One region of the Pseudoalteromonas sp. SG41-1 genome, then DNA from elsewhere that is predicted to be linked to it. Evidence: predicted binding sites of a transcription regulator. Region 1 holds the regulator's gene; the other holds the start of a gene.
What was found. Region 1 encodes sigma-54, which starts transcription at its own class of promoters, with help from an activator protein. Its sites were predicted from a motif close to GTTGGCACGNNNNTNGNNT; they were not measured.
Positions count from the first base shown of each region.

Region 2: a site for sigma-54 is predicted at 14,384-14,402, ahead of H5203_RS05490 (PAS domain-containing sensor histidine kinase). Genes of this name have one in related genera too.

Region 1 covers NZ_JACJFL010000063.1:3,244-19,720, forward strand. Annotated here, with positions in the region: gene H5203_RS20790 (Do family serine endopeptidase) at 1-1,241, shown strand, start outside; gene H5203_RS20795 (trypsin-like peptidase domain-containing protein) at 1,344-2,426, shown strand; gene murA (UDP-N-acetylglucosamine 1-carboxyvinyltransferase) at 2,466-3,725, opposite strand; gene H5203_RS20805 (BolA family protein) at 3,739-3,996, opposite strand; gene H5203_RS20810 (lipid asymmetry maintenance protein MlaB) at 4,002-4,295, opposite strand; gene H5203_RS20815 (phospholipid-binding protein MlaC) at 4,288-4,962, opposite strand; gene mlaD (outer membrane lipid asymmetry maintenance protein MlaD) at 4,969-5,517, opposite strand; gene mlaE (lipid asymmetry maintenance ABC transporter permease subunit MlaE) at 5,532-6,311, opposite strand; gene mlaF (phospholipid ABC transporter ATP-binding protein MlaF) at 6,311-7,126, opposite strand; gene H5203_RS20835 (calcium/sodium antiporter) at 7,382-8,353, shown strand; gene H5203_RS20840 (KpsF/GutQ family sugar-phosphate isomerase) at 8,379-9,350, shown strand; gene kdsC (3-deoxy-manno-octulosonate-8-phosphatase KdsC) at 9,350-9,901, shown strand; gene lptC (LPS export ABC transporter periplasmic protein LptC) at 9,898-10,452, shown strand; gene lptA (lipopolysaccharide transport periplasmic protein LptA) at 10,442-10,975, shown strand; gene lptB (LPS export ABC transporter ATP-binding protein) at 10,972-11,697, shown strand; gene H5203_RS20865 (RNA polymerase factor sigma-54) at 11,764-13,260, shown strand; gene hpf (ribosome hibernation promoting factor) at 13,289-13,576, shown strand; gene ptsN (PTS IIA-like nitrogen regulatory protein PtsN) at 13,581-14,033, shown strand; gene rapZ (RNase adapter RapZ) at 14,222-15,064, shown strand; gene H5203_RS20885 (HPr family phosphocarrier protein) at 15,093-15,365, shown strand; gene mgtE (magnesium transporter) at 15,490-16,477, shown strand, end outside.
Region 2 covers NZ_JACJFL010000005.1:53,134-69,610, forward strand. Annotated here, with positions in the region: gene H5203_RS05425 (NAD(P)-dependent oxidoreductase) at 1-896, opposite strand, end outside; gene H5203_RS05430 (cytidylyltransferase domain-containing protein) at 965-1,690, opposite strand; gene pseI (pseudaminic acid synthase) at 1,877-2,926, shown strand; gene H5203_RS05440 (FkbM family methyltransferase) at 2,923-4,011, shown strand; gene H5203_RS05445 (acyl carrier protein) at 4,011-4,253, shown strand; gene H5203_RS05450 (hypothetical protein) at 4,256-5,839, shown strand; gene H5203_RS05455 (class I adenylate-forming enzyme family protein) at 5,829-7,355, shown strand; gene H5203_RS05460 (Gfo/Idh/MocA family oxidoreductase) at 7,361-8,515, opposite strand; gene pseC (UDP-4-amino-4,6-dideoxy-N-acetyl-beta-L-altrosamine transaminase) at 8,555-9,709, opposite strand; gene pseB (UDP-N-acetylglucosamine 4,6-dehydratase (inverting)) at 9,706-10,707, opposite strand; gene H5203_RS05475 (flagellin) at 10,918-11,703, shown strand; gene H5203_RS05480 (sigma-54 dependent transcriptional regulator) at 11,867-13,303, shown strand; gene H5203_RS05485 (DNA-3-methyladenine glycosylase I) at 13,709-14,296, opposite strand; gene H5203_RS05490 (PAS domain-containing sensor histidine kinase) at 14,437-15,549, shown strand; gene H5203_RS05495 (sigma-54 dependent transcriptional regulator) at 15,546-16,477, shown strand, end outside.

The DNA.
Region 1 (16,477 bases):
CGACGTTAGCGCCGATGCTAGAACAAATAACACCAGGCGTTGTTAGTATCCAAGTCTCCGGTTCAAAGGAAGTCCGTCGTCGCGCTGATCCGCTTGATTTCTTTTTTGGCAATCCGCAACCGCGTAGCCAAAAGCGTGAATTTAGTGGTTTAGGCTCAGGCGTTATTATTGACGCCAAAGAAGGCTATGTCGTTACCAATAACCACGTAGTTCAAGATGCTGAAAAAATGTTGGTTACTCTTGAAGATGGTCGTGAATACGAAGCAACTAAAATCGGTAGCGATAAAGAATCAGACATCGCGTTATTAAAAATTGATGCCGAGGATTTAGTCGCCGTTAAACTGGCAAACTCAGATCAACTACGAGTGGGTGACTTTGCAGTAGCGATTGGTAACCCATTTGGTTTAAGCCATACTGTTACCTCAGGGATTGTTAGTGCACTGGGCCGTAGTGGTTTAAATATTGAAGGTTATGAAGATTTTATTCAAACCGATGCTGCAATTAATCAAGGTAACTCAGGTGGTGCGTTAGTTAACTTAAACGGTGAGCTAATTGGTATTAACACGGCCATTTTAGGTGCATCGGGTGGCAATGTTGGTATCGGCTTTGCGATTCCATCCAATATGATGAAAAATCTCGTTGACCAAATTATTGAACATGGTGAAGTACGCCGTGGCTCACTAGGTATTTCTGGGCGCCCACTGGATGCTGGCCTTGCTAAAGCACAACAGCTTGATGTAAAACAAGGCGCTTATGTTATGCAAGTAATGGATGATTCTGCCGCCAGTGAAGCGGGGATTAAAGCAGGTGACGTAATTATTAGTATTGATGGTAGTGAGATCAGCGGCTTCCATGAACTGCGCAGTAAAATCGCCACGCTAGGTGAAGGCAGAAAGGTAAAATTAGGCATTTATCGTGATGGTAAAGTGCAAACCGTTAAAGTTACCCTTGATGGCGCATCAGCACTAACCGCAGCCGGTGATGAACTACATCCAGCCTTCCAAGGTGCAACTCTTGAAAACACCCAAAAGAATGGTAATAAAGGGGTTGAGGTGACAACTGTTGATCCGCGCTCACCAGCGGCTAGAGTAGGCCTTGAAGAAGGCGACGTGGTAATGCAAGTAAACCGTCAGCGTGTTGAAACAATTAGTGACATGAATAAGATCATCGAAAATACTAAAGGTAACATCGTACTTGGAGTACAACGCGGTCGTGAGTCGGTATTTGTTTTAATCCAATAAAATAAATATTAGGTAAATAACATAAATAATAGCAGTGGTACTTGCCGCTGCTATTTTTTTTGTGCCATCATTAGAAGATCGCTCATTAAGAATAAGAAAATTGTGCTGAAATTTTTTAAGTTTGTCCTCCCCCCGCTATTTGCCGGACTCGGTATCGCATTTTTGGTAGTATTTTTTAGCCCAAATATGCGTGCAACGCTGTTACCCAATGTACCCTTACCAAGTGCTATGAGTATTGACCATTTGAGCTTTGCCGATGCAGTACAGCGCGCAGCGCCATCTGTTGTGACAATCATTTCTGAGAGCATTTCAAAGGAACCTCGTTATAAACGGCAAAACACCGTGCAAGAGCTTGGCTCCGGTGTAATCATGTCAAGTGATGGCTATATTCTTACCAACTATCATGTGATCAATAATGCTGATCAAATTATGGTGCTGCTTACTGATGGCCGCCGTTATTTTGATGTTCAACTCATCGGCTTTGATACCATCACCGACTTAGCACTGTTGAAAATTAACGTGGAGCATTTGCCCGTTATTCCAATTAGTGAGCGTTTTACGCCACGTGTGGGCGATGTGGTACTGGCGATTGGTAATCCGCTTAATTTAGGACAAACAATCACCCAAGGGATCATCAGTGCCACGGGTAAACAAAAAATTACCGATAGTCCTTACAATAGCCTACTACAGATGGATGCGGCAATTAATGTCGGCAATTCAGGTGGCGCGCTAGTAAACTCTAACGGTGACTTGGTTGGGATCACCTCAGCACAATTTAAAACCCGAGAGAACCTCGATATCCAAGGCATATTCTTCGCAGTACCTTACTCATTAGCAAAAGAGGTAATGGATAAACTGATCCGTCATGGCCGTGTTGTACGTGGTTATTTGGGCTTCACCGGTACTGCCGTTGATAGTACGGGTAAAGAAGTTAGCGATAAATTCACCCCTGTTGCGGGCTTGCGTATAACCAATCTAGATCCATTAGGTCCAGCATGGCAAGCTGGTATTAAAGAACAAGATATTGTGATTAAAATTGCCGGTGAAGATGTCACTAACCCGCAAAAAACCTTGACCACAATTGGTAATTCAGAGCCGGGGCATGAAATAGAGTTTGAACTTTATCGAAGCGGAGAAGTACTAAAAGTGATGGTGAAGGTTGCAGAGTTAGAGACTAAACTATAAAACCTAGGGCCTAGAAGCTAGGACCTAGGTTCTAGGCTATTAACTACTTCGACGTTTGATGTTAGCACCTAACGCGCTGAGTTTATCTTCAATCCGTTGATAACCACGATCAACGTGGTAAATACGGTCAACAACCGTCTCACCTTGTGCCACAATACCAGTCAAAATTAGGCTCGCTGATGCACGTAAATCAGTTGCCATTACTTGTGCGCCACTCAAACTCTTAGTGTCACCACAAATTGCCGTATTCCCCTCTAAACGAATGTTAGCACCCATGCGTTGTAGTTCTGGTACATGCATAAAACGGTTTTCAAAAATCGTCTCGGTAATGGTCGCACTGCCATTAGCAACTACATTTAACGCAGTAAACTGTGCTTGCATATCGGTAGGAAAACCTGGGTGTGGCATGGTTTTGATATTAACGGCTTTAAGCTCACGGCCACGCATATCAAGATAAATACTATCTTTATGTACTTCAATCAAAGCATTAGTCGCACGCAATTTTTCAATTACAGGCTCTAAACTATGAAAATCGGTAAGCTTACATAGCACTTCACCACCCGCCATTGCTGCGGCCACTAAAAATGTGCCAGTTTCAATCCGATCTGGCAAGATGCGATGCTCACAACCATGCAACTTTTCAACACCCTCAATTTCAATACGGCTAGTGCCTGCACCGCTAATTTTTGCCCCCATTGCTGTTAAGCAAGCAGCTAAATCTATAATCTCTGGTTCACGCGCCGCGTTTTCTAATACAGTTTTGCCATCAGCTAAGGTTGCGGCCATTAATAAATTTTCGGTCGCGCCAACGCTGACCATTTCCATGTAGATTTCAGCACCTTTTAAACGCCCATCTACCTTGGCATTGATATAACCATTTTCAACGCTAATAACAGCGCCCATGCGCTCCAAACCTTGAATATGAATATCAACCGGGCGAGCACCAATTGCACAACCACCAGGAAGCGATACTTGTGCTTGACCAAAACGAGCAACCAATGGACCTAATGCTAATACTGAAGCACGCATTTGTTTGACTAACTCGTAAGGGGCTAATGTTTTATCAACTTTCCCACCATCAATCACGAGCTGTTCGCCGTGCCAGTGTATTTCTGCGCCGAGGGTTTTTAATAATGCTTCAGTAGTGCCGATATCACGCAGGCGAGGAACATTATTAAAGGTACTTTTACCGTCAGCTAATAATGCTGCAAACAAAATAGGTAAAGCGGCATTTTTAGCGCCAGAAATAGTGACTTCACCGGCAAGTCCGGTTCCACCCTGAATTACAAATTGATCCATGAGGAAACCTTTTTTATTGAGGTAAAATGAATTTTTGTTCGCGCTTCCACTCAGTTGGCGTAAATGCACGGATCGAAACTGCGTGAATTGTGCCGTCAGAAATGGTGTTCATCAACGGACCATATACCAGCTGTTGTTTTTTCACTCGGCTTAAACCATCAAAACAATCGCCGACTGCGATAACTTCATAATGACTACCGTTGGCTTTCACATGTACTTCAGCTAATTGCAATGCGTCGCGCAATAAGGTTTCGACTTGGCTTGTTTCCATAACTCTCACTCAAATAGGTTGGTAACCTGTCCCAACTGCATCAACTTTTGCAGTTGTTCAGGAATATTTTGCAATTCAAGGTGAATACCTTGCTGCTTTAATTCTGCGAAAGAGTGAATTAACCAAGCTAAGCCCGCCGTGTCAACCCTAGACACCTCAGAAAGGTCAAAATACCAGTTTTTATGGTTACTTTGTGAGTTTTTATTCAGAAGTCGTTCAGCGGAAATTGAATTTCGAGTCAATTCACCACTGACTCGATAGTGCTGTTCGTCAAGCTGAGTAACCGTTACTTTACTCATTACCGCCGTCACCTCTAAATTGCACTGGCAACTTACTTTTCTGTTCAAGTAGGTCACTTACATGGTTAATACCTTGCTGGCGCAAAATGCCTTGAAATTCACTTTGCTTGGCATCTAATAAACTAATGCCTTCGGCAACCATGTCATAAGCACGCCATTCGCCATCGCGATCTTCACGTACTTTAAAATCAATTTTAATTTCCGGCTTGCCTGGCTCGACAATTTTGGTTTTCACTAATACTAGGTCTTGTCCTGTAAACTCTTTGCTTGCACCAAACTCTACTTTTTGGTTGGTGTATTGCGTAAACACACCAGCATAAGTAGCGATTAAGTATTCTTGAAACACATCAATAAAGTGTTTAATATCCTCAACTGCTTGTTTTTGCTCGGCAGGATCTTTAATCGCACGTACTTTTGATACATGACTTCCTAATACACGCAGTGCAGCATATTTATAATCAATGTAAGGCATCAACTCTTCTTTGACAATAACCCGTAGGTGCTCCTTATCTTTTTCGATTAAAGGCTGGTCACGAGTAATACGTTGAAAAGTATTATCAGATACTTGGCGGACCATTTTATATGGGTCTGTTAAATTGACCGCATCGCTTGCTACGCTAATGGCACTGAAAGTCAGCGCAACTACCATTAAAAATTTCTTAAACATAATTACTTACTCGCCGCCTTGATTGAATAAAAATTGCCCGATTAACTCTTCAAGCACCAATGCTGATTTCGTGTCAGTGATATAGTCGCCATCATTTAAGGCTTTGCTCTCAACACCAAATAACTCGTCTAACCCTAAGTTTTTATCATCACTCGTTACCGCAACACCTAAACACGCTTGTTCAGCTGATTTTGGGGCAATAACAGGGTTAATCCCCAAGTATTGCTCACCGAGAATGCCTGATGTCAGGATTGAAACTGAGCTGGTATCTGAAAAACGACATTGATATTGCGCATCAATCGTCATATCAACAACTGGCACAAATTCTTGTGGGTGAATTGAAATTCCCTCAACTCGACCAACCACTACACCACCTACTTTAATCGGCGCACGTGTTTTTAATGAACCAATGTTTTCAAACTTGGCTTTCAATAAGTAGGTTTCGCCGTTGCCGCTGATCCCTGCATTGGCAACTTTTAACGCCAACATAGCAAAAGCTGCTATGCCTAGCGCAACAAAAAAACCAACTAAAATTTCTAATTTCCGTGAATTCATTATCTATACCTTTATTAGCTAGTAAACATTACCGCTGTCAAAATAAAATCAAACCCTAAAACAGCCAAAGATGAGTGTACAACTGTCTCTGTTGTTGCTTTACTGATCCCTTCAGAGGTCGGTATACAATCGTAGCCTTTATAAAGCGCAATCCATGTAACCACGATGGCAAATACAAAACTCTTGATCATGCCATTTAAAATATCTTGCTGGAATGACACTTGTGACTGCATGATTGACCAAAAACTCCCCGTATCAACACCCAACCAATCAACCCCCACTAAATGAGCACCAATAATTGCAACTGCTGAAAATATCAACGCCAGTAATGGCATACTGATAAAGCCCGCCCAAAAGCGTGGCGCGATAATACGTTTAAGAGGGTCAATAGCCATCATTTCAAGACTTGATAACTGCTCAGTCGCTTTCATTAAACCTATTTCTGCGGTTAATGCACTACCAGCTCGCCCGGCAAACAATAATGCAGTAACAACAGGGCCTAACTCTCTAAGTAAACTCAATGCTACTAATGGGCCTAAGCTATCCTCTGCACCATAACCAACTAGTACGGTGTAGCCTTGCAACGCCAACACCATACCAATGAATAAGCCCGACACCATGATAATCAATAGTGACTGCGAGCCGACCATATATAATTGCCGTATTAAAAGCGGCGTGCCTTTTCTAAAATTAGGCAAACTCCACAACGCACCTATCAACATCTGAGTAGAGCGACCAAGTGCAGCAAACCGTCCTAACGTTTTATGACCTAGCATTTGCAAAAAATCAAACATCAGCGGCGCCCTCCCAGTAATTCTTCTTGATAAGGTTGAGCAGGAAAATGAAACGGCACTGGGCCATCAGATAACCCTTTTAAGAACTGCTGAACTAGGGCCGATTCATGATTACGCATTTCATCCGGTGTACCGCTACCAATAACGCCTTGATCGGCAATAATGATAACGTGATCGGCAATACTCATTACTTCTGTTACATCGTGAGTTACGATTAATGATGATAACCCAAGCACTTGATTAAGCGACTTAATCAACTTAACCAACACTCCCATGGAGATAGGGTCTTGGCCTGCAAATGGCTCATCATACATAATTAATTCAGGATCAAGCGCGATTGAACGCGCTAATGCAGCACGACGTGCCATACCACCTGACAGCTCAGAAGGCATTAGATCTTGTGCGCCACGCAAGCCAACAGCTTGTAATTTCATTAGCACCACAAGGCGAATTAAATCTTCACTTAGACGAGTGTGCTCACGCAGCGGAAAAGCGATATTGTCAAACACTGACATATCGGTAAATAATGCGCCGCTTTGAAACAACATACTCATTTTGGTTCGCGCCGCATAAAGCTCTTTGCGCGACATGGTAGGAATGTTATTACCTTCGAATAAAATAGTGCCGCTATCTGGTTTTAATTGGCCACCAATTAAACGCAACATGGTGGTTTTACCAATTCCGCTTGGCCCCATAATTGCCGTAATTTTTCCTTTAGGGACACTAAAGCTCATATTTTTATATATACAGCGATTGCCCCTAGAAAAGCTTACATCCTTGATTTCTACTATTGGTTGCGACAAGTCGCTCTCCATTACTATTTTCACTAGTTCACCTATTTTAAGCGTTTTTACACCAAGATGGAAAAAACAAATCGTAAAATTTTGTAATATTCTATGTAATAGCGCTGCAAAGCTTACAGCCGTTGGCTTAACCGTCGCTTAAATAATTTTTCTCAGTCCAAATCTGTCCATAATCTAACAAGCTTCGCAGATTCTTTTATTTATACTTTCAGGTTGGCTTTTGTTACTATTTGCAGCCATCTCATTTTGAATAATTGGCGTAACGTAATGGTGACTTCTTTTGTCATTTTAATTCTCGGATTTGCAGCTCTCGTTTGGAGTGCAGATCGCTTTGTATATGGTGCTGCGGCACTGGCAAAAAATTTCGGTGTTCCTACTCTTATTGTTGGTTTAACAGTTGTTGCTATGGGCTCGTCAGCCCCTGAAATGATGGTCTCAGCATCAGCTGCGCTTGCAGGTAAAACTGACACTGCCGTGGGTAATGCCGTTGGCTCAAATATCACTAATATTTTACTTGTTTTAGGTATTACCGCGCTATTGCGCCCACTATCAGTATCATCAATGACATTAAAACGCGAAATGCCGCTTGTGCTGCTAGTGTCAATCGCCGCCTGGTATATATTTTCGGATAACTACTTTTCATTTGCTGAGGGCGTTGCATTAATCATAGGCTTTGTAGTCTTTATTGCGGGCTTAGTTATTATTTCTATTCGCGCTAAAAACCAAGCTGATGACCCATTTGTAAGTGAAGCCTGTGAAGACGTACCAGATAACGTGCCCACCAAATCGGCTTTATTTTGGTTAATTATTGGTATGATATTACTGCCTGTGAGCTCACATTTTTTAGTTGGCTCAGCAGTTGATATAGCCAAATACTTTGGCCTAAGTGATTTAGTAATAGGGTTAACCATTATTGCTATTGGCACCAGTCTGCCTGAGCTGGCAGCCTGTATTGCTGGGGTATTAAAAAACGAAGATGATTTAGCACTGGGTAATATTGTTGGCTCAAATATCTTTAACATTTTAGCTGTGTTGCCACTGGCTGGGATTATCAACCCTTCAATTATTGACCCTTCAGCTGCAAACCGTGATGCCTTAATTATGATTGGTGCCACCATAGCCCTTATAGCTATGTCCTTGAGCTTTAAAGGTACAAGACGCATTAATAGAGTTGAAGGTGGCCTGTTATTGGTCGCATTTTTAGCATATCAGAGTTATATTTTTAGCCAAGTTGCTTAATGCTACCCACAAAATGGATAACACAATGACGCAGTTAAATTTTATTGAACAAGGTAAGCGGGTGCTAGAAATAGAGCGCCAAGCACTGCTTGATATAACCCAATATCTAGACGAAAACTTTAATCAAGCTTGCCAATTGATGTATCAATGTCACGGAAGGATCATAGTAGTCGGTATGGGGAAATCTGGGCATATTGGTAATAAAATTGCTGCAACACTGGCAAGCACTGGCACGCCTGCGTTTTTTGTCCATCCGGGTGAAGCAAGTCATGGTGATTTAGGGATGATCACTCGTGATGACGTGGTTATGCTTATTTCTAACTCAGGCGAAACCAGCGAAGTACTGAATATTATTCCGGTTATTAAACGTATTGGCGCAAAAATGATCGCCATGACAGGTAACCCTGAATCATCAATGGCAAATTGGGCTGATGCTCATGTATGCATCAAAGTAAGTCAAGAGGCCTGCCCATTAGGACTCGCCCCGACTGCGAGCACGACTGCAACGCTTGCGATGGGTGATGCAATAGCCGTTGCTCTGTTAGAAACCCGAGGCTTTACTGCAGATGACTTTGCGCTATCGCATCCTGGGGGAAGTTTAGGCAAACGTTTACTATTGTGTTTAAAAGATATTATGCACAGTGGCCCAGCAACGCCTATGATCAATGACAAGCAATGTATCAAAGATGCATTAATCGAAATGTCGGCCAAGGGCTTAGGTATGACGGCCATTGTTGATGACACAGGGCAACTTGCAGGGCTTTTTACTGACGGTGATTTACGCCGAATTTTAGAGCAACGAATAGATATTCATAGCACTTTGATCAGCACTGTCATGACCCGCTCTTGCACTACAGCAACCGCGGATATGCTTGCCGCCGAGGCACTCAATATTATGGAGAATAAGCGTATCAATGGCTTAATTGTAGTTGATGATAAACACCACCCTATTGGTGCTCTTAATATGCAAGATTTGCTCAAAGCAGGAGTTTTATAATGCAGTTTGCTGACTTATATCAGCCACTTTCAGATGATGCGAGCGAGCGAGCACAAAAAATCAAACTCCTGATCTGTGATATCGATGGGGTGTTTTCAGATGGCCGCATTTATCTTGGCAATCAAGGTGAAGAACTCAAAGCGTTTAATACTAAAGATGGTTTTGGTATCAAAGCACTGATCAATAGCGGTTTTGAAGTTGCCGTGATCACCGGTCGTCATTCACAGATAGTTCAGCAACGGATGACTAGCCTGACAGTACCGCATATTTACCAAGGTCAAGAAAACAAGTTGCAAGCTTATCAACAGCTCAAAGATAAATTGCAGTTAAGCGATGAACAAATCGCTTACATAGGCGATGACGGACCTGACTTGCCGGTAATGGAATTAGTTGGTTTTGCGGTGGCAGTAAATGATGCTCACCCTTTGATCAAGCGAGTTTCACATTATACAACCATGCTCCCTGGTGGTTTTGGAGCGGTGCGTGAACTCACTGATTTATTAATGCTCGAAAATGGTAAATCATTAACTAGCGAAGGCACAAGCTCATGAATAGTGCGCGTTTAATATTATGCGTATTATTTGTCGGCTGTATGGTATGGCTGTGGTATCCGTATTTTTATCAAAGCACTGCCATAAAACAAAACCAAGAAGATATAATAGCAAAACCTGATTATACTGCGGTGGCATTAAAACAAACCGCGTTTGATGAACAAGGTAAAATTAGCCACAAAGTAACAGCTGCAAAAATGGAACTTTACCAACAGTTAGGGTTTACTTACTTTGAACAACCTATTTTTACACTCTATAATCAACAGCAAACGTGGCAAATTAATGCCGATGAAGCCACCCTATATGAAAATCATCAATTAATTTTAGAAGGTAATGTGGTTGCTAAAAACCTGACCAATAATGCCATGATTGAACATATAAACGCAGATAATATTCAGGTTGATATTGAACTACAAACCATGAGTTCAGAACAACCAGTTGAATTAATCGGACCAAATTTAAAGATCACTGGGCGCGGCCTCCATGCCGACTTAAAAGCCGAAGTGGTAGAACTAATTAACCATACGCGAACCATATATTATGACCAATAAATTTGCTCACTTGCTTGTGATACCAAGCTTACTCATTGCCTTTGCAAGCTTTGCTGAAAATACGGCACCACCTGCGGATCAAGTCTCTATCAGTGCTGAAAAGCAGCTTGCCCAACTGAAAGATAATATCGGTATTTTTGAAAAAAATGTTGAAATCATTCATGGTAACCGCCGTATCAAAGCGGATCGACTTGAAGTCCATAAGCGCGAAGATTTAGGCAATAACAAACAATTGCTTGTTGCAACTGGTAACCCTGCTTACTTTGAAGAAAAACAAACTGATGGCACAATAATGAGCGCCAGTGCTGATGAAGTCCGTTACGATGTCGCCAAGCGCTATTTAACGTTAATTGGTAATGCACAAGTCACTCAAGCAGGTCAAAAAATTAATGCCAAAAGCATTACCTATGATATGGACCAACAGCTGATCAGTGCTGAAAAAGGCGCAAGCTCAAACGATCGCGTACACACTATTTTGGTACCTGTTGACAGTAAAAAAGACAAACCTAAAGGGCAGCCATGAGTATATTAAAAGCTGAATTTTTAGCAAAAAGCTATAAAGGTCGCCAAGTTGTAAAAAGCGTGGGTTTAGAAGTTAGCGCAGGCAGCATTGTTGGCTTACTGGGTCCTAATGGCGCAGGTAAAACCACCACTTTTTATATGATTGTGGGTTTAGTACCTAGCGACAAAGGTAAAATAAGTATTGATGATAATGACATCACTTTACTCCCAATGCACAGTCGCGCACGGTTAGGGATTGGCTACTTACCACAAGAATCATCCATCTTTCGTAAGTTAACTGTTTATCAAAACCTGATGGCTATTTTAGAAACTCGTAAAGAGCTGAATAAACAAGCCAGAGAAGAAGCACTAGACAGCTTACTTGATGAGTTTAGCATTCAACATATTCGCGACAGCCAAGGTATGGCATTATCTGGTGGTGAACGTCGTCGAGTTGAAATTGCACGCGCTTTAGCCGCAAATCCAAAATTTATCTTACTTGATGAGCCTTTTGCTGGCGTTGATCCTATTTCAGTGTTAGATATAAAGAAGATTATTGAACACCTTAAAAACCGTGGTATTGGCGTACTTATTACCGACCACAATGTACGAGAAACCCTTGATGTTTGTGAAAAAGCCTACATAGTTTCTCATGGGGAGTTAATTGCATCAGGTACCCCTGAGCATGTACTTGCCGACCAAACAGTCCGCGATGTTTACCTGGGCGAGCAATTTAGGCTATAAAGCCACGCTCGGCTAAGTATCTGCTAGACTTAACGATGATAACAATAAAAGGATTGTTAGAGATACATGAGGCAATCACTCCAGCTGCGCATGGGCCAGCAACTTACAATGACACCACAGCTGCAACAAGCAATTCGCTTATTGCAACTCAGTACATTGGATCTCCAGCAAGAAATTCAAGAAGCACTCGACAGCAATCCATTGTTAGAGCTAGAAGAGCATGAATATTCAGACGACACGGCTGGTAAAAACGAACAAAAACAAGACAACGATGACTTAACCGTTAGTGCATCAGCAGACGACAAGCCCAGCGAATATGAACAAGAAAGTAGCGAAGCATTAAGCAAAGAGACTTTAAGTGACGAAATGGCTATGGACGTCACCTGGGACGAATACATGAGTGCTGCGCCAAATACGTCATCCGGCCCAATGCCTGAAGATGAGTCAATTTATCAAGGTGCTTCAACTGAAACCCTGCACGAATATCTGATGTGGCAATTACAGCTCACACCTTTTAGTCCAACCGATGAAGCTATTGCCATTGCGATTGTTGAAGCTGTTGACGATTCAGGTATTTTAACCTTGAGCTGCGAAGACATCGCAGAGAGCTTAAATCAAGGTAATAACGAAGAAGAAATCGAACTAGACGAAGTGCAAGCAGTGTTAAAACGCATTCAGTTATTTGACCCTGTTGGTATTGCTGCGCGCAGCCTACAAGAATGTTTATGTATTCAATTAAATCAATTTGATCCTGCAACTCCTTGGATTAGCGAGACTAAAATGATTTTAACTGATCATATCGATTTATTAGCTAGTCGTGACTATCGCACTTTGATGAAAAAGACTAAGCTTAAAGAAGATGAGCTGAAAGAAGTAATGACACTGATCCACAGCCTTAATCCAAAGCCTGCGGATACTATAGTACGCGAAGAATCAGAGTATGTTATACCTGATGTTTCGGTGAAAAAAATTAAAGGTCGCTGGGTGGTTGAACTTAATCCAGACAGCATGCCAAAAATTAGAGTGAACAGCCAATATGCGGCAATGTCACGCTCAGTAAAATCAAGCACTGACAGCCAATTTATACGTTCGCATTTGCAAGAAGCTAAATGGTTTATTAAAAGCCTAGAAAGTCGTAACGAGACGTTACTCAAAGTAACTAACTGCATTGTAAAACAACAGCAGGGATTCTTTGAGCATGGCCCTGAAGCAATGCGACCTATGGTACTAAACGACGTTGCTGAAATGGTTGAGATGCACGAATCAACAATATCTCGCGTAACGACACAAAAGTACATGCATACCCCCCGTGGTATTTTTGAGTTAAAGTATTTTTTCTCAAGTCATGTAAGCACTGAGAACGGCGGCGAATGCTCTTCGACAGCTATTCGAGCATTGATCAGAAAATTGATCAGTGCAGAAAACTCAGCGAAACCATTGAGTGATAGTAAGATTGCAGATATATTGGCAGAGCAAGGTATCAAAGTAGCTAGACGGACTATTGCAAAATACCGCGAGTCGCTGGCTATTCCACCGTCAAATCAACGTAAAAGTTTGATTTAAGGCGTAAAATCACAAGAGGAAAATGCTTATGCAACTAAATTTAACTGGTCGTCACGTAGAAATTACTGATTCATTAAGAGACTATGTAAACAATAAGTTTGCCAAGCTTGAAAGGCATTTTGATCATATCAATAATGTCCATGTTATTCTTGATGTAGAAAAACTAAGCCAAAAAGCAGAGGCCACATTACATGTCAGTGGCGCTGAATTATTTGCCTCGACTGAGCACCAAGACATGTATGCAGCTATTGACGGACTAATCGATAAACTTGATCGTCAAGTAATTAAACACAAAGAGAAGCACGCTCGACACTAACACTATGAAATTAAGCTCACTTATTTGTCAGGACTGCAGTAAAGCTGCGGTCCTTTTTAATAGCAAAAAACGGATCATTGAATTTATAAGCCAATTGGCTCATGAACAGCTCCCTCAGCTATCACAACAAGAAATCCTCAACGCACTACTATCGAGAGAGAAACTAGGTAGTACCGGTATTGGTCGTGGTATTGCTATCCCTCATGGCCGTATGAGTGGTGTTGAAAACCCGCTAGCAATAATTTTAGTGAGTGAATCACCGGTTGATTTTGATGCGATTGATAATCGCCCAGTTGATATATTTGTAGCCCTCATCGTACCAGATGGTGACAGCCAACTTCATTTGAAGACGTTAGCCACAATTGCTGATAAACTCAATAACAAAGATTTTTGTAAACAACTACGTAGCGCAAAAACAGACCAAGATTTGTATCATGTAATTGCAGCTCAGTCGTAGTCATACCAATTGTATTGTATTGAATTAGAGAGTAATTATTGCAACAGGAAAATAGCTCTAGAACAAGGTGGAAATTATGAGATATAGTTGTTCTATATAAATAATTTTAAACAAAGTTAGTGGGTTATTTAACAAGCAAGAATGAGCATGTTTTTAATAAAATTGGTATTAAATGAAGGAGAATTTACATGGAGTTAATCATCATCAGTGGGCGTTCTGGCTCAGGTAAATCTGTTGCTTTACGTGTAGTAGAAGATCTTGGCTATTATTGTGTAGATAATATTCCAGTTAACTTATTACCGTCATTAGTACGCAGTGTCTCTGATAATTACGACAAAATAGCCGTCAGTATCGATGTTCGTAATTTACCGAAAGAGCAGGAAGAATTTAACGACATTCTTGAATACTTGCCTGGTTTTGCAAATCCGACGCTATTTTATTTAGACAGTGATGATCAAACCCTGATCAAACGCTTTTCTGAAACCCGCCGCTTACACCCATTATCTTTGGATTCTTTGCCACTGGATTTAGCCATCAAGCAAGAAAAAGTGTTGCTTGATGTATTAACTACTCGTGCTGATTTCATGCTTGATACCACAGATCTCAGTGTCCACCAGCTTGCTGAGTCAATCCGTGAAAAGATTTTAGGGAAAAAAGATAAAAAACTAATCATCACCTTTGAATCATTTGGTTTTAAGCATGGTATTCCAAAAGAAGCCGATTATGTATTTGATGCACGTTTTTTACCTAATCCACACTGGGAGCCTGAGTTAAAACCGCTCACAGGCCTGGATCAACCAGTAAAAGATTATTTAGCCAGTCACAGTATCGTGCAAAAATTCACTTGGCAGATCCAAACCTTTGTACAAACTTGGTTACCGCACTTAGAACGTAATAACCGCAGTTACTTAACAATTGCTATTGGTTGCACCGGTGGTCAACATCGCTCAGTTTATCTAGCGCAAACTATAGGTGAAAGCTTCTCGATGAGCCACAGTAATGTGAAAATTCGCCATCGTGAACAAGAATAACAACTCACGTTTACAGTAAGGAATGTTGATGCGCTTAGAAGATACATTTTTAATAAAAAACAAACTCGGTTTACATGCTCGCGCAGCCAGCGTATTAGCGCAATTAGCTGTGCAGTTTGATGCCAGCATCACACTTCATCAAGATGACAAACAAGCCGCAGGCGACAGCGTACTGGGCTTAATGCTATTAGAAAGTAGCCAAGGCAAAGAAGTTAAAGTTGTATGTGAGGGCCCGGACGCTGAACCTGCTCTTGCAGCAATTGGTGAGTTGATCGCACAACGCTTTAACGAACAAGAATAGCTCGTAGTCAGTACCACTAAATTGCGTTAAACTGAATAAAGTCGTTAATTAAACAGACCAAGCGCGTTAATTATCGACAACAGTTACCCTACCTATCAAGTGTATTAATTTTTTAAGGACGCCAATGCCAGAAGCTTTTGAACAAGATTACCCACTACAACAACTAAAACAAGTGACCAAGTCACTTAACAGTGGTCAATTTGTTCAAGTAAGGCGTATGTTGGCAAAAACAGCTCCGTGTGACACCGCATTATTACTCGAGTCATCCCCGCATAAGATTCGTACCTTATTATGGCAACTGGTTGATCCAGATGTACAAGGTGACGTACTTGAAGAACTCTCAGAAGATGTTCGTTTAGGGATCATTGCCCAAATGGAGCCGAAGCACATCGCTGCGGCAACTGAGGACATGAGTCACGATGATCTAGGGGAAGTACTACGTAGCCTACCTGATACCGTCTACAAAGACGTTGTTAGTGCCATGGACAGCCAAGATCGAGAACGTGCAACTCAAGCACTCTCTTATCAAGAGCGCTCTGCTGGCGCGCTGATGAACACAGATACAGTGACCATCCGCCCTGATGTCACTATCGACGTAGTACTGCGCTACTTACGTTTACGTGGTGAGCTACCAGAAGGTACCGATGATCTTTATGTTGTTGATAAACATAACTGCTTTATAGGTGCCATGTCGTTAACGACCTTGTTGACTAACTCGCCAGATAAAATCATTCGCGACTTAATGGATGAAGATTGTGAATCTATCCTCATTTCGATGGATGAAACCGATGTAGCACAACTGTTTGAACGTCATAACTGGATATCAGCACCAGTGGTTGATGATAATGACCATCTACTTGGCCGTATCACCATCGATGATATCGTTGACGTTATCCGTGAAGACGCCGAGCATAGCTTATTAAGCCTAGCCGGTCTTGATGATGAAGAAGATACCTTTGCCCCAGTGTTAAAAAGTTCGAAAAAGCGCTCAATTTGGCTTGGCGTTAACTTGTTAACCGCGCTACTTGCTGCGATTGTGGCAAGCTTCTTTGAAAACACTTTAGCAATTTTACCTATTCTAGCAGTACTCAACGGTATAGTGCCATCCATGG
Region 2 (16,477 bases), on a different contig from region 1:
TTAAGTAAGTCTTGTTTGTAAGCTGTAATAATTTCGGTAATGGCTGTGTCGACATTTTTATTGGGTGTAAAACCGGTAGATAGTAACTTATCTGAATTAATACGGTAACAACGAGGGTCATTTGAAGGAGTAACCTCAATCTCACATGCTATTTTAGCCTGTACCATTTTTGCTATATCCATAATTGAGATATTTTCAAACCCTGCATTAAAGACACCAGAGACTTTCTCTGGATTATCCAGCATATAAATATAGAGATCAGTAATATCGTCAATATGAATATTTGGTCTGACTTGATCGCCGCCAAACACTGTGATTTTTCCATTTTTTAGAGCTTGCATTGTCAGCATATTGACAGAAACATCTAAGCGCATTCGTTTAGATAAACCGCATACAGTTGCTGGGCGTACAATTTGTACCGCCATGTCGTCGGCATAACTAAGAAGTACACGCTCTGCAACCATTTTCGTTTTGTTGTATTCAGAAATAGGCTCAAGCGTTAAGTCCTCAGTTACTTGCTCTTCATCTTTAACGCCGTATACGCTACCCGATGACGCATAAATAAACTGTTTTATTCCACAGCGCTTTGCTTTATCGGCTAAGCGCATAGTTGCTAACGCACTCACTTCCCATGTTAATTTAGGGTTTAAATCACCACAGGGATCGTTTGCGATAGAAGCAAGATGAATAATAGAATCCACACCGTCTAAGTTAATCGTATCAGTGTCGCGTACGTCACCTTTAATGACTGAGAGGTTGTCATGAGAGGGCAAAAAATTACCAAACCATTGGATGTCAAACGCGATTACGCGATGGCCTAAAGCCAGTAGTTTTGGAACCAGTACAGTTCCTTTATAGCCAGTTGCACCGGTAACTAATATTGTTTTTGGATTCATTTAATATTCTCTAATTCTTTGGTAGTCATAAATATAATGTTCAATGACATACAATTATTATGCCTAACTTAAGTAGATTTTTGCTCTACATGTTTATTTATATCGGTGATGTGAGGGTTTTCCTTTAATGTTTTTATTAAATCATTATAGGAAAAATCTACTTTATTCAAAAAATGCTCATAAACAGCGGTAATTGCTTTGTAATCGTCTGGTTCATCAAGTGTTAGGCGAAAGTGGCTATAATCTTCATACGCACTGAATGTGTGAGTCGTTATAGTATTAAATTTTGCCATGCCTAACGTAACATGCTCACGATCGTCCGGTGATGTTGCTTTTAGATGGGTATTCTCTAGTAAATCAAATGAAAATGCGCAGCAGTCAAGTCCTCTAGGGTAACCACTATGAGGACCTAAATTAACCATGTCATAGGTTTGAGTCACTCTTTCATTAATCACTTTGTTACATAGCTCTTCATCAATCAGTGGACAATCACTCGTTAGCCTAACTATGGTTGTAGATGATTGAGCATTATAATGTTTAGCAGCCAGATAATAGCGGCTTAGTACGTCTTGTGTATCCCCTTGGTAGGTTTTAATATTCAGCTGTGTGCATAAATCCAAGATAGGCTGCTCAGTGCCATCATTAGTTGTTGCGACAATGATTTGATCGTGCCAGTTTGGTAAGCGTTCAAGCATAATTTGTAACACTGGTTTGCCACACAGCGGCAACATCACTTTGGCAGGCAATCTGGTTGATGTCATACGTGCTTGAATTATTATTAATACATCAGACATGGTCACTGGTAATCGTAATTATTATTGAGATAAATATAGCAAATCATTACACTCTTGCACATAACTTAAAAGTTAAAATCCTTTTGGATCAATATAGTTTATCAAATTGTAAGCTATTGTAGATAATTAGGTATGAAATTTGCTTTGATTTAATGATTTTTTGACAGTGCAATTTAAGGGGCGCAAATGGCGTTTAATTCTGAAATTACCATCGATGGTAGAAAAATTGGGCCAGGTCATCCTGTGTATATTATTGCCGAAATGTCAGCAAACCATGGTCAAAATTTAGAGCAGGCGAAAGCGTTAGTTAGAGCCGCAAAAGAGGCCGGAGCTGATGCGATAAAGTTACAAACTTACCGCGCAGATACTTTAACAATGGATTGTAAATTACCGCATTTTGAAGCAACAGGTCCATGGCAAGGACAATATTTATATGATTTATACGAAGGGGCATATATGCCATGGGATTTTCACGCCCCTTTAATTCAGCTGGCGAATGAAATCGGTATCACTATTTTTTCTTCACCATTTGATGATTCTGCAGTCGATTTATTGGAATCTTTTGATTCACCTGCATATAAAATAGCTTCGCCAGAGTTGATCGATCATGACCTCATTCGAAAAGTTGCTGCGACTGGAAAGCCGGTGATTATGTCAACAGGTGGAGCAACGCTTGCTGAGATTGACGAAGCTGTGAAAGTTGCTCACCAAGCAGGAGTAACAGATTTAGCTATATTGAAATGTACAAGTAGCTACCCAGCTCCCCCGCAAAGCATTAATTTAAAAACAATCCCTCATTTAGCAGATGTTTTTAAAGTACCAATAGGCTTATCGGATCACACATTAGGTAACCATATACCTGTCGCCTCTGTAGCTATGGGGGCGACAATTATAGAAAAGCATTTTGTGATGAGTAAAGAAGATGAAACGGCTGATAGCTTTTTTTCCATGACACCAGATGAACTTGAAGATTTAGTTCAAGGAGTTAGGCAAGTTGAGTTGGCTATTGGCAGTGTACATTTCCCTAGTGAGCCCAGTAAAGCAAGGCGTTGCCTATTTGCAGTGAGGGATATTGCTGCTGGTGAAGTTTTGAACAAAGAGAATGTGGTCAATCTAAGGCCTGGTGTAGGTGAGCTGATGCCAAAGGATTTAGGATTTATAACGGGCAGACTCGCAACGAAAGCGATTAAAAAAGGTATGCCTTTGACTTGGCATCACGTTGGAGCGATTAAATGAACTATCTAATTTACGGAGCGGGTCATTTTGGAGAATGTTTTTATAGAATTTTAGTAAAGCAAAAGCTACAAGTTAATGGGTGGATCGATCAACGTTTAGTTAGCCAGATGAAGTATAATTTACCTATTTTTGATGAGCATACAGCTGATCGTAATATGACAGTCATTGTTGCTGTAACGCCGTTAGTTAACTCTAATAGAGGGCAAATCAAAGAGCGCCTACAAGAGCTCGGTTATAATAATGTTCTTGGCTTTTTTGAGGCTGCACGAGAGTTCCCAGAAGTGTTTAAGGAATATGCACAGCTAGAGCATTTATGGATGCGCACAAGTCATCATGATATGTTGAATTTACCAAGTATTAAGTGGTTACGAGCGCGTTTGGGGGATGATAAAAGTAAAAATATATTAGATAAATTGTGTGCTTTTAGGGCATCCCTTTCTATTGATGACTACCCTGAACCGGATAGAAAAATTGAGTACTTCCCAGATGATATACCTTTCAATTTTCAATCACCAATTCGTTTTATCGATTGTGGTGCTTATACTGGGGATACAGTAGAGGCGTTTGTAGAACTTCATAAAAAAAATATTATAACACTTGAGCATATTTCCTCATTTGAACCCGATACAAATAATTATCAAACACTTACAAATACACAAAACAGGCTAAAGAAAAATAATCCTGAAATTTCTTTTCAAGCATTCCCTTCGGGGGTTTGGAAATGTGTTGATTTACTTAATTTTAATCAAGGGCAAACAAGCTCCAGCAATATTATACAAAGTGAAGTTATAAATGATTCTTCAGTATCTGTTGTTGATTTAGACTCAACTTGTCAAGCTATGGATATAAACTATATAAAAATGGACATAGAGGGGGCCGAATTAGCTGCTCTTGAAGGTGCCAAAAGTTTAATTCAAACCCAACAGCCTGTGCTAGCTATTTGTGTTTACCATAAACCGAAAGATTTATGGGAACTCCCTCAATTTATCGATCAATTGCAGCCTAATTACGATATGTATTTACGAGTACATGAACATTTAGGGTTAAGCACCGTTTTGTATTGTATTCCAAAAGGTTCTCATTAATGAAAAATCAACTTATTAACTTTTTATATCAGTTTTTTACAGACAGAGGTTGCGCTGTTGATATTGATAATATTTTAGAGCTTTCATTCAAAGATGATATAGCTTTGGATTCATTTGAGATTCTGACATTAGTAATGCAGATTGAATTGACTTTCGGTATAAAAATTGAACCTCAGGAATTGCTTGATCCAAAGACGAATTATGTGAGTGGATTTGTTGATATGGTTATGGCAAAGCAATAATTATGTTTGCAATTCGTATCACTAATAAGCAAGACAATGGCATTGGTCATTTAATGCGAATGAAACATTTGGCTTCTGCATTAAAACAGCATCAATTAGGTGTCCACATAATTCTTGATGATTTATGTAAGTTTAGCCAAACGCTGTATGCAGATTTTAAAGTGGCTGATGTTCATTGGCAAAATTATGAAGAGGACGCACTTTTAACAATTAATTATATGCATCAGAATAGTTTATCGCATTTAATAGTTGATAGTTATACTTTACCGCATGAATACGAGCAGTTGATAAAGAAATCCGGTTTTACCTTAACCGTTATTGATGATAACGAGCGACAACATACTTGCGATTTTTTGATTGATTATAAATGGGTAGGACCGAATACAAAGAGCCGTTATGAATCGCTAGTACCGACTGATTGCGTTCGTCTTTTAGGCCCGAATTATTGTATTTTAGATCCCACATATCGTACCGTTGAAAAGCACTCTTCGGAGTCAGATCTTCCCGTTCGAGTTTTATTTTCATTAGGTGGCGGTGGTGATCTTTTTATTCTAAAAAGAATCTTTGATGGATTACCAAGAGCCATTCAAGCAAATGTTCTTTTTGATATAGTGGTAGGTCCCTATGCAACGAATAAAGATACTATGTATGCTATTGGGCAAGAGTTTCCAAATATTAATATTTTAGAGAATGTAACTTGCCTGAAAGAGTATTATGAAAGAGCCTCACTTTTTGTGGGTGCATTAGGCACCTCTTTTTATGAATGTGCTGCGACTAAAACACCAGCGATTACTTTTTCTCTTGAGGATAACCAGACTAATGATATTGATATCTTGGAGTGGTTAGGTCACTACCTCCATATTAATGATGTTTCTATTGATGATTTTTTGCGATTAGGAGAGTTAATTGATATCGCTCTTAGTCAATTACCAAGATTACAATTGCTGGTAGCCAAAAGAAAAGTATCGGTTGATGGCGAGGGGGCACGGCGAATAGCTAAAGCTCTTGTCGGTGAGAAGATATCAACAAATTGTTTTGCTATTGCTGAGCAGCACTGCGAAGTAAAGACTGAATTAACAGATAATTTGGTTGTTTGCCAAGTTGATGATACCCATATAAATAGTTATTTATCGGCTAGAAACTTACCTAGCAATAGCGTGAGAATGACTGTGCAGAATGCTATTAAGCCATTGGAACATTATTTATGGTGGTTTAATCAATCACGTTTTAACTTTGTGATTACAGAGCGAGAAGGCAGTAGGCAATCTCAAAGTTTGTATATCTGGCATAATTTATATAAAGATAAGTATTTATATGGCGGCTGGTTTTCTTGTAATCAAGATCTTTCTTTGCCCATAGCTATGATCGCCTTACAATGGCAACTTGAGTTTTGTAAAGCGAGTCATCCCAATGCTATTTGGCTTGCGGTGATCCACAAAGACAACAAATTTGTAAATTTGCTAAATAGCTATATGGGATTTGTGGCAATACCAATACATTCAAAAGAATATAAAGTAACGCAACAGTTATTTCCTTTGGCCGATGAGCAGTTTAATTTTGTAATGTGGGACCCAAATGCACAATAAAAATATATACCAGCTTGTTCAATCACATACGGTTACTCAACCTGAGAAAATTGCGTGTATATATCAACAGACCCAAATTAACTACCAACAACTAATAAATAAGGTTGATTCTTTAGCTGCTGGCCTGACTCAGTTAGGAATTAAGCAAGGACATAAAGTTGCGTTATTTTGTCCAAATAACCTCGAGTTTACATATTGTTTATTAGCTGCGGCTAAACTGGGTATTGCGCTTGCGCCATTACCACTAACTCTTAAAGGACAGGCTTTATCAAAAGCGTTACAAGTAGCTGATTGCGAGTATGCTATAGCATGGATAAGTGTGGCTGAACAACTTGTTAATAATGATGTTTTAGCTACCGACAATATAATTACGATAGGTGGCAATAGTGATAACTTGATTGATTTGGTCAATGTAATGTCTGCATCCACGGCGCAATATGATGAGTTTCCAGTAGAAAATATCAATTTACCTTATATTCTTACCATGACTTCAGGTTCTACTGGTCAACCTAAGCCAATAGTATTTACTCAAGCGACTAAAATTGTTCGCGCATTTGATGCGACGGCTCAGTATTACCAATTAGATAAAAGCGATGTTGTGTTGGTTTCAACACCTTTATATCATTCACTTGCACAGCGCTCTTTACTGATGCCACTAATGTTGGGCGCAAGTGTAGTTATTTTACCCAAGTTCTCAGTTAATGCTTGGCTTGATGCAATCAATACTCATAAAATTAGTTTTTTATTTGCTGTTTCAAGTCAACTAAAGGCCTTGATCCCAGAGTTAGCAAAAGCGCAGTTAACAAGCTTGAAGTGTGTTGTATCATCTTCTGCAACGCTTGAAAGCGACGACAAAAAGTCACTGTTATTAGCCTTGAATTGCCGTTTCCATGAATGTTATGGGGCATCAGAAATGGGGGTGATCAGTGATTTTGATATAACCGAGCCGAATGTACCGATCAATAGTGTAGGTAAGCCTTTACCAAATCTGAAAATAAAGATATGTGATGCTGAACGTAATACTTTGTCTAATGGTAATATCGGTGAAATAGCTTGTCGCTCACCAACTGCGTTTGCACAATATTATAACTTACCAGAGCAAACTGCGCAGAGTTACGACAGTGATGGTTATTTTTTTACTGGTGACCTTGGTTATTTGGATGATGATAATTATCTTTATTATGTTGGTCGAACAAAAGAAGTTATTAAATCGGGCGGGATCAATGTTTACCCGAGCGATATTGAGTTGGTAACTAATTACTTACCTTGGATTTCTGAGTGTGCGGCTTTTGGAGTAAGTGATGATAAATTTGGAGAAGTCATTTTATTATCTTTTGTTTGTAATGATGCTGCGCCAGTGAATGCAAAAATGCAGTTGCAAATGCATTTATTCAAAGAACTTACTGACTATCAGCAACCGCGAATTTTGTTTGAGATGAAAAGACTGCCAAAAACCGAAATGGGTAAAATCCATAAACCGAGTATCAAGCAGGCATATCTAGAGAGTTGTAATTAAGCGTATTACACGCTTTCCCAGCCAAGTGTTTGTGTCGAACGTTTAGCAGCAGCAAATAACTTTAAGCCATCTGCGGCGTGTTCTAAACCAAATACGTATGGTTGGTTATTTTCTTGCCCTAGTTGAAAACATTGTAAATCTTCAGCGATGTCGCTGTATAAGTTTGCAAATGCTTCTACAAAACCAGTGGGGTGGCCTGGTTTCATGCGGTTATATCTAAATTGGTGGGCGTAGTCGCACTGACCCGCTCGGTCTAATATCTCTCGCCTACCATCATTAAAATTTAGTTCTAACTCATCGGGGTTGAGCTGTAACCATTTAGCACTTCCGGTATCTCCATACACTCTGATCTGTAAACCGTTACGATGACCAATAGCCGTTTTTGACATCCACATGCTGCCTTTGACGCCACTGGCATACTTTACTAGCATTTGTACGTCATCGACTAAATTAGCATATTGAGAGTGGTTACTAAATTCAGCTAATGTGTGAGTTGGTTCCTCACCCAATAAAAAGCTACTTAGGTGATGAAGGTGAACACCTAAATCTAAGCAAATGGTTGGTACTTCAGCATCTCGCAGACGCCACGCCTGCGGTTGTGATGTTTTTCCCGCGATATCGGGGGGGCGGCGAAAGCCTTCTTGCGGCATTTCTAAGTGAATTTTTTGAATTGTTCCCAGCTTTCCTGAATTTATTAAATGCTTTAACTCACGTACCATTGCATAGCCACTGTAGTTAAAAGTAACAGCTAAAAATTGTTTCTTTGGATCATAATAAGGGCGAAGAGTTGCAATTTCTCGTGGTCCACAAACCATCGCTTTTTCACAGATTACGGGTAATTTTTTTTCGAATAAATACTGTAAAACTTCTAAATGATGTGGTGTTGGAGTGAGCACTACAAAAGCATCAATGTGACCCTTTTCAGCTTCGACCATTTCTTTCCAATCTGCGTAAACACGTTCTGCTGGGATCCCCCAATGAATACCTGTAGCTTGATTATTTTCTTGATTACGACAAAAGGCACCGGCAACAACTTGAAATTTATGATCCATGTGAGCTGCGCAAAAGTGCACATAACCAACAGCTGACGTGTTACCCCCGCCAATAAAAGCAAGTTTGAAAGTCGGGTGAGTTTGTAACATAGTTGCCTCAAGGTTCATTAAATAATATGTTTATATCGTCAAAAAAGGTTGAAAACTTTAATTTAAGATTTGCTGTAGAGTGTTCAGTACAAAATGCACTTCTTGCTCTTTCAACGATGGATGAAGAGGAAGGGTGATAGCACCTTGATAATATTTTTCAGCATTAGGGAAGTCACCAACCTTAAAGCCTAGAGTTTGATAGTATGGCTGTAAATGTATTGGAATATAATGAACGTGGCCAATGATCCCAGCTGCTCGAAGCTGAGTTACAGCGTTTTTATGACGAGTTGTATTGCTATTATTTAGTTGAATTATGTACAAGTGATAAGCGGAATAACAGGTATCAATTTGCTGTAATGGACGAACCAAATTTAAATCAAGATGTGTATCATATATTTTAGCAAGGTGATGTCGCTGCTTAACAAATTCGTCAACTTTACTTAGTTGGCTAAGCCCTAACGCTGCGTGTAAATCAGTCATACGATAATTAAAGCCAAGCTCGATTTGCTGATAGTACCAAGGTCCATGACTTGCATCGGTCATTTCACTTTCATCTGATGTGATCCCATGGCTTCTTAATCGTTTTAAACGCTTTGCTAAATTATCATCATTTGTAACCGCCATACCGCCTTCAGCTGACGTGATGATTTTCACAGGATGAAAGCTGAATACGCAAATATCTGAAAACTCACAATTACCAACAGGTTTATCTAAATATTTAGCACCAATGGCGTGAGAGGCATCTTCGATAATTTTAAAATCATATTTAGTAGCGAGCTGATGAATGGCTTGCATATCGCATGATTGACCCGCCAAGTGTACCGGTATGACAACTTTAGGTAAGCAGTTATTTTTTTCTGCTAGGATCAGCTTCTGCTCAAGTTCCTTAATCGACATGTTGCCGGTATCTAAGTCAATATCAACAAAGTCAATCTTAGCACCACAATAAAGTGCGCAATTACTTGATGCTACAAAAGAAATAGGAGATGTCCAGACTATATCGTTTTCTCCAACGCCTAATGCTAGGCATGCGATATGTAACGCCGATGTTGCACTATTTACTGCAATGCCATGCTTTACTTTACAGTAACTAGCAATGCCAGCTTCAAATGCAGGTACTTTAGGACCTTGCGTGAGCCAGTCAGATTGTAAAACGTTGAGTACCGCATCAATATCTGCTTGGTCAATAGATTGCTTTCCATATGGGATCATAAAAGTGCCTGAATATTAAAAGCTGCTATTTCTTCTATTGTCAAAAAGTGGGGGTTACTTAAAGAACTATACTCAAACCCGACTTCAACTTTTTTACCGCGCTCATTTAATGCGTTTGTATCAAAACTATTGCTGCGACTACTAAATTTAATACCAGGTGCAATCACAAAATGATCATCAAATTCGTAGGTATCAAAACACAAATCAGAAGGGCACATCACCTCATGTAATTTTTCACCCGGGCGAATACCAATATTTTTATGTGGCAGGTTTGGTGCCATAGCTGTTGCTAAATCTGTAATACGAATTGATGGGATCTTGGGAACAAAAATTTCTCCCCCTAACATCCTCTCAAAGTTAGTTAAAACAAAATCAACACCTTGTTGTAGGCTTATCCAAAAGCGGGTCATTTCTTCATGGGTGATAGGGATATGGTCGCGGCCTTGGTCAATAAACTTTTGGAAAATAGGCACTACTGAACCGCGCGAGCAGACTACATTACCGTAGCGAACAACTGAAAATGTGGTGCGATTACCACCGGCAATATTATTAGCGGCAACAAACAATTTATCGGATGCTAATTTTGTCGCACCATATAAATTAATTGGGTTGGCTGCTTTATCAGTAGAAAGCGCAATGACTTTTTCAACATTATTATCTAAGGCAGCATCAATGACATTTTCAGCACCATTGATGTTAGTTTTGATGCATTCCATCGGGTTATATTCTGCGGCAGGGACCTGTTTAAGAGCTGCAGCATGAATAACGTAATTTACTCCACGCATTGCACGGCGTAAGCGGTCTTTGTCGCGTACATCACCGATGAAGTAACGCATACATGGTTGATCAAAGTCTTGCTGCATTTCAAATTGTTTTAACTCATCACGAGAGAAAATAATTATTTTTTTTGGCTTGTATCGCTCAAGTAACGTTTTTACGTATTTTTTACCGAATGATCCGGTACCACCGGTAATTAAAATTGTTTTGTTATCGAACATAGTTTTACCCAAGTTATTTATCATTGGCGTAGTTATAGTAAAAAATTAAATACGCAAAAAGTGAAATTTAATACACTGCTCAGTACTTTACCTATTAACAGAGTATGTTAGCAAGCACGATGCCAAGTTAATTTAATTAAACAATGGTACAAAGTGCAAAATTTGGCAAATTAAGCTATAATTTAACCAATCAGCGTGTCGGAGCCTGTTATGAAAATTCAATCACCAGCAACTAGTTTTTTAAACCAAACACAGCAAACCAGTAACAAGCTTGCAGAGCAACTTGCTACGGGTAAAAAAGTCAACTCTGCGGCAGATGATGCCGCTGCATTACAAATAATTAATAGATTAACCTCCCAGCAAGACGGTTACAGCCAAGCGGTGAATAATGCCTATGATGGTATTTCTTATTCGCAAGCGACCGAGTCAAACTTGTCGGGTGTCAACGATGCTGTCTCGCGTATTCGTGAATTATCTATCCAAGCAGGTAATTGGGCATTAAATGATAATGACCGTGCTGCTTTGCAAGAAGAAGTAGTGCAGTTACAAAGTCAAATTACAGAGACGTTTGAAAATGCTAATTTTGCAGGAAAACCTATGTTTGATGGTCAGTCGGTGTCGTTTCAAGTTGGTCCAGATGCGAATGCAAATCAAACGATTACTCCTTCGGACGGTAGTTTTGCATCAGTAATATCAACAATTGATATTTCTACTCAAGCAGGTGCTCAAGCTGCAATTGATATTAGTGACCAAGCGGCGGACGAAATTAACGCCCAGCGAGCTGAACTTGGTGCTTTTCAAAATACTTTGGCAAGTACCATTAAAGGCTTAGGAACTCAGCAAGAAAATATTGCCGCGAGCCAAAGTCGAATTCAAGATACCGATTATGCTCAGGCGGTTTCACAGCAAGTATCAAATGATATTTTAGCACAAGCGTCAGTTGCACTGCGTGGACAAGCCAACCAATCGGCTGAATCTATTTTAGGCTTGCTTTAATATTAAAGATACTGCGGTAATTCTTAAGTATTACTTGCAATTAGCTAAGCGTCTATTTTTTGGCATGGTTGTCAAAAAACTGCCGCTTAGTGCTTGCATCCCTGTCAAACTCGCTTACAATTTAAATTATTAATAGCTTGTAGTAACTGTGGTTCGCTAAATAATGATCTTGATCTTAGATAATAATAATAATCGTGCGATTGGTTTACATGCTGCGCTTACCTTTATTGGTGAGGCAGTGCAACTGCTTGATGATGCAAGCCTTGAACAAGAATGTGAAAAATACCAAAAGCAGTCATGTATGGTGATCCTCGGCGCATTACAAAGTTTAGATCATGAGAGCGTGATCAAGCGCCATCCAACAATACCATTTCTATTAATTGGTGAAACCCTTAAATCACTGTTGAGCATTGCCAATGTAGTTGGCCTTATCTGTGAACCTTTTAACCATGATGTAACGACTCAATTACTGCATGATTGCCAACAGTATCAACGGATGTTACCAAATGAGCATAAACACGCAAAACCGCACAAAACCTTTGATGGCTTAGTTGGTGAAACTGAAGCGGTTAAAGATGTACGCTTTTTAATTGAACAAGTTGCTAAAACGGACGCTAATGTATTAATTTTAGGCGAATCAGGTACTGGTAAAGAAGTGGTTGCTCGTAATGTTCATTTACTATCAAAACGTAATACAGGGCCATTTGTACCCGTTAACTGTGGGGCGATACCTGCGGAGCTGTTAGAAAGTGAGTTATTTGGTCATGAAAAAGGCGCGTTCACCGGTGCTATTTCAGCGCGCAAGGGCCGCTTTGAACTTGCCCAAGGTGGGACGCTTTTTTTAGATGAAATTGGCGATATGCCGCTGCAAATGCAAGTAAAGTTATTGCGAGTGTTACAAGAGCGCAGCTATGAGCGGGTTGGTGGTACAAAACCAATTCAAGCGGATGTGCGGGTGATTGCTGCAACACACCGTGATCTTGAAAAAATGATAGAGCAAGGAAGTTTCCGCGAAGATTTATATTATCGACTCAATGTTTTTCCTATCGAAAACCCATCACTTGCAGAACGTGCTGATGATATTCCATTATTATTAAAAGAGCTAATGCGCCGTATTAATGAGCAAAGTGGTACTACCGCTAAATTTACCGAGCGCGCAATTGATAGTTTAAAAGAGCATACATGGCCGGGTAATATTCGCGAGTTAGCGAACTTAGTTGAGCGTATGGTGATCATGTTACCAGATAAAGTGGTTGATATTCCCGATCTACCAGCAAAATATCGTTATATTGAAGTTGATGCTTATGAACCACAATATCCCGAAGAGCTTATGGAGCGTGATGCTTTCAATGATATTTTCAGTACTGGTTTTAGTGATTACGACGATGAGCCAGAAGTTGAAGCAATTCAGCCATCAGCAGACCTTTTACCCGACGAAGGGATTGAGCTAAAAGATTATTTAGCTGAGCTGGAAATTAGCCTGATCACTCAGGCCTTAGAGCGTTATGATTATGTCGTAGCGCGTGCTGCGGAGATCTTGGGTGTACGCCGCACAACCTTAGTTGAAAAAATGAAAAAATATAACCTATCACGAGATTAACAGCTAAGAGCAGGTTTTAGGTGTCAGGTAGCAGGTTTTAGGCAGAAATTAACCAAGTACGATGGTAATTACACCTTTAGAATGGGCTTCGTCATTACTTGTAGGCGTTAAGCTTGCTGACGCGCACACCGTCTTTAATTCGGGGGGTGCTATGGTGAATATCACTAAAAAACCTTTTGCACAAAGAGAAGACAATGAGGGTAAATGAGAAGAAAAAATGCCACGGGCTTCGAGCGACGAGCTTCGAATACCCTAAAATCTAATACCTTTATTTTTACCTCATAAGCGCAGCGCACTCTTAACCTCTTTGTGAATACATTTTAATTGCGCGGGATAAACCCGCGCCTACAAGATTAATTGCGCAAAGAGAAGATTTTCTAGCACCTAGCACCTAGCACCTTTCACCTAGTATTTTTCAATAATCTCTGCTTTTCTAAAACAATCATTACTATGATCATTCACCATACCACAGGCCTGCATATGGGCGTACACTGTGGTTGGACCTAAAAACTTAAATCCCCGTTTTTTTAAATCTTTTGCAAATGCAGTTGAGGCCTCTGTAATTGCAGGGTAGTCACTAAGTTTATCTAACTCATTCACTAACGGCTTACCACCTACAAACTGCCATTGATAGTTACTGAAGCTGCCAAATTCTTGCTGAATTTCAATAAAACGTTTGGCGTTATTTATAGTTGCTACAATTTTTAAACGATTACGTATAATTGTTTCATCAAGCATTAATCGTTCAACATCGTGCTCGTTCATTTGTGCGACTTTTTCTACATCAAAATCCAAAAATGCACGACGATAGCCATCACGTTTCTTTAAAATCGTATACCAACTTAATCCTGCTTGTGCTGATTCCAGAGTAATAAATTCAAAAAGTGTTTGGTCATCATATACTGGGATCCCCCATTCATCATCGTGATAGGCAACATAGTCATCTTTACTGGTATCGAGCCAAGGGCAGCGACATAAATTTGTTGAATTCATAGTGTCTCCTTGCTTTGCTTATTTTAGTTTGTCATTTTTTTGTCGCGTTATTTATACGCTAAGCAAATGAAATTAATCAATATAATTGTTGGTACAATTTGTGCATTTAGCTAGTTAGATCCTGTAAACGAGAATGCATTATGGCCTTAGCTAATGTCTTAAAACCACAATTTATCACAGCGACCCAGTATAACCCATGCTTACTGCAAGAAGAGTACATTGGTGAGTTAAGTGAATTACGCCAGCAAGCCAGTTGGTTAAGTCATTTAGTAGATACAATGCCTGCGGGTGTTGTGGTGCTTGATGGTCGCGGTTTGATCGCTAAAGCTAATCAAATCGCAACAGACATGTTAGGGGAACCACTCGAAGGTGAAAAGTGGTTCAGTGTGATCCAGCGCTCGTTTCGGCCCCAACAAGATGATGGCCATGAAGTATCGCTAAAAGATGGACGCTTAATTAAGTTAGAAATAACGGCATTAGCGCCAGAGCCAGGGCAATTAATCTTAATGACTGACTTAACCGAAACGCGTCGTCTACAAACACGCGTTGCACATATGCAGCGTTTAAGTGCATTGGGTAAAATGGTGGCATCTTTGGCACATCAAGTGCGAACACCACTGTCTGCTGCGATTTTGTATGCCGCTAATTTAGGTTCAAAGCGGTTACCCGAAAGCTCTCGAGGCAATTTTCATACTAAGTTAATGTCGCGTTTAAAAGATCTCGAAACCCAAGTAAACGATATGTTGTTGTTCGCAAAAAGTGGCGATCAGCAAGTTGTTGAACATGTTTCCATGCAGCAATTATTAACTGAAGTGAAAACTGGCGCTGATGCTATGGTCGCACTTAATAATAGTGAACTTCAGGTCAGTTTACCTGAGCCTGATATCGAGATAATGGGCAATAAAACTGCGCTTGCCAGTGCCACTCAAAACCTTATTCACAATAGTATTCAAGTCATTGGCAGTAATGCACTCGTTCAATTAAGTGCGCAGCGGGATGCGAGTGACCCCGAGCTAGTGTGTATTACTGTAAGTGATAATGGCCCTGGGGTCGATTTAAGCTTACTTGATAAATTATTTGAACCATTTTTTACTACCCGAAGCCAAGGCACAGGTTTAGGCTTAGCGGTGGTTAGTTCAGTCGCAAATGCACACCAAGGACGAGTTGAAGTAACGAACAATGCTCAAGGCGGAGCCTGCTTTAGTTTACTGTTACCTATTTGTACAAAGTCAACATCGGCGGAGGCAATATGAACAACACGATTTTAGTGGTTGAAGATGATGCAGGGCTTCGTGAAGCCTTGATTGATACGCTTGAAATGTCTGGAATAGATTGCGTTGCGGCTGACAGTGCCGAGCAAGCTATGGTGCTACTTAAAAAAGACAGCTTTTCGCTGGTCGTGAGCGATGTGCAAATGGGCGCGATGAGTGGTCTTGATTTACTGCGCAGCATAAATCTTAATTACCCTGATCTACCGGTTTTAATGATGACAGCGTATGCGACTATTGATGATGCTGTTGAGGCTATGCGGTTAGGGGCAATTGACTATATGGCCAAACCGTTTGCGCCCGAAGTGCTACTTAATATGGTAAGCCGCTATCTACCTGAGCCGGAAAAAGAAACTGACGGGCCGATTGTCGCTGATCCGAGTAGTATTCAGCTATTAGAACTTGCAAGTCGGGTTGCTAAATCGGATGCTAGTGTGATGGTGCTTGGTCCTAGTGGCTCAGGTAAAGAAGTACTCGCACGGTTTATCCATGATAAATCAGATCGTGCAGAGCAGCCATTCGTCGCAATAAACTGTGCTGCGATCCCTGAAAATATGCTCGAAGCTACATTATTTGGCTACGAGAAAGGCGCGTTTACTGGTGCGATTCAAGCTTGTCCGGGTAAATTTGAGCAAGCACAAGGTGGCACAATTTTACTTGATGAAATCACTGAGATGGATTTAGGCCTACAAGCTAAGTTATTACGTGTATTACAAGAACGCGAAGTTGAACGTTTAGGTGGTCGCAAAACTATTAAGCTGGATGTGCGTATTTTGGCTACCAGTAACCGTGATTTAAAAGAGGCTGTGGCTAAGCACCAGTTTAGAGAAGATTTATATTATCGATTAAATGTATTTCCGTTGATGTGGCGTCCACTTTGTCAACGTCCAGGCGATATTGTCGTGTTGGCAAA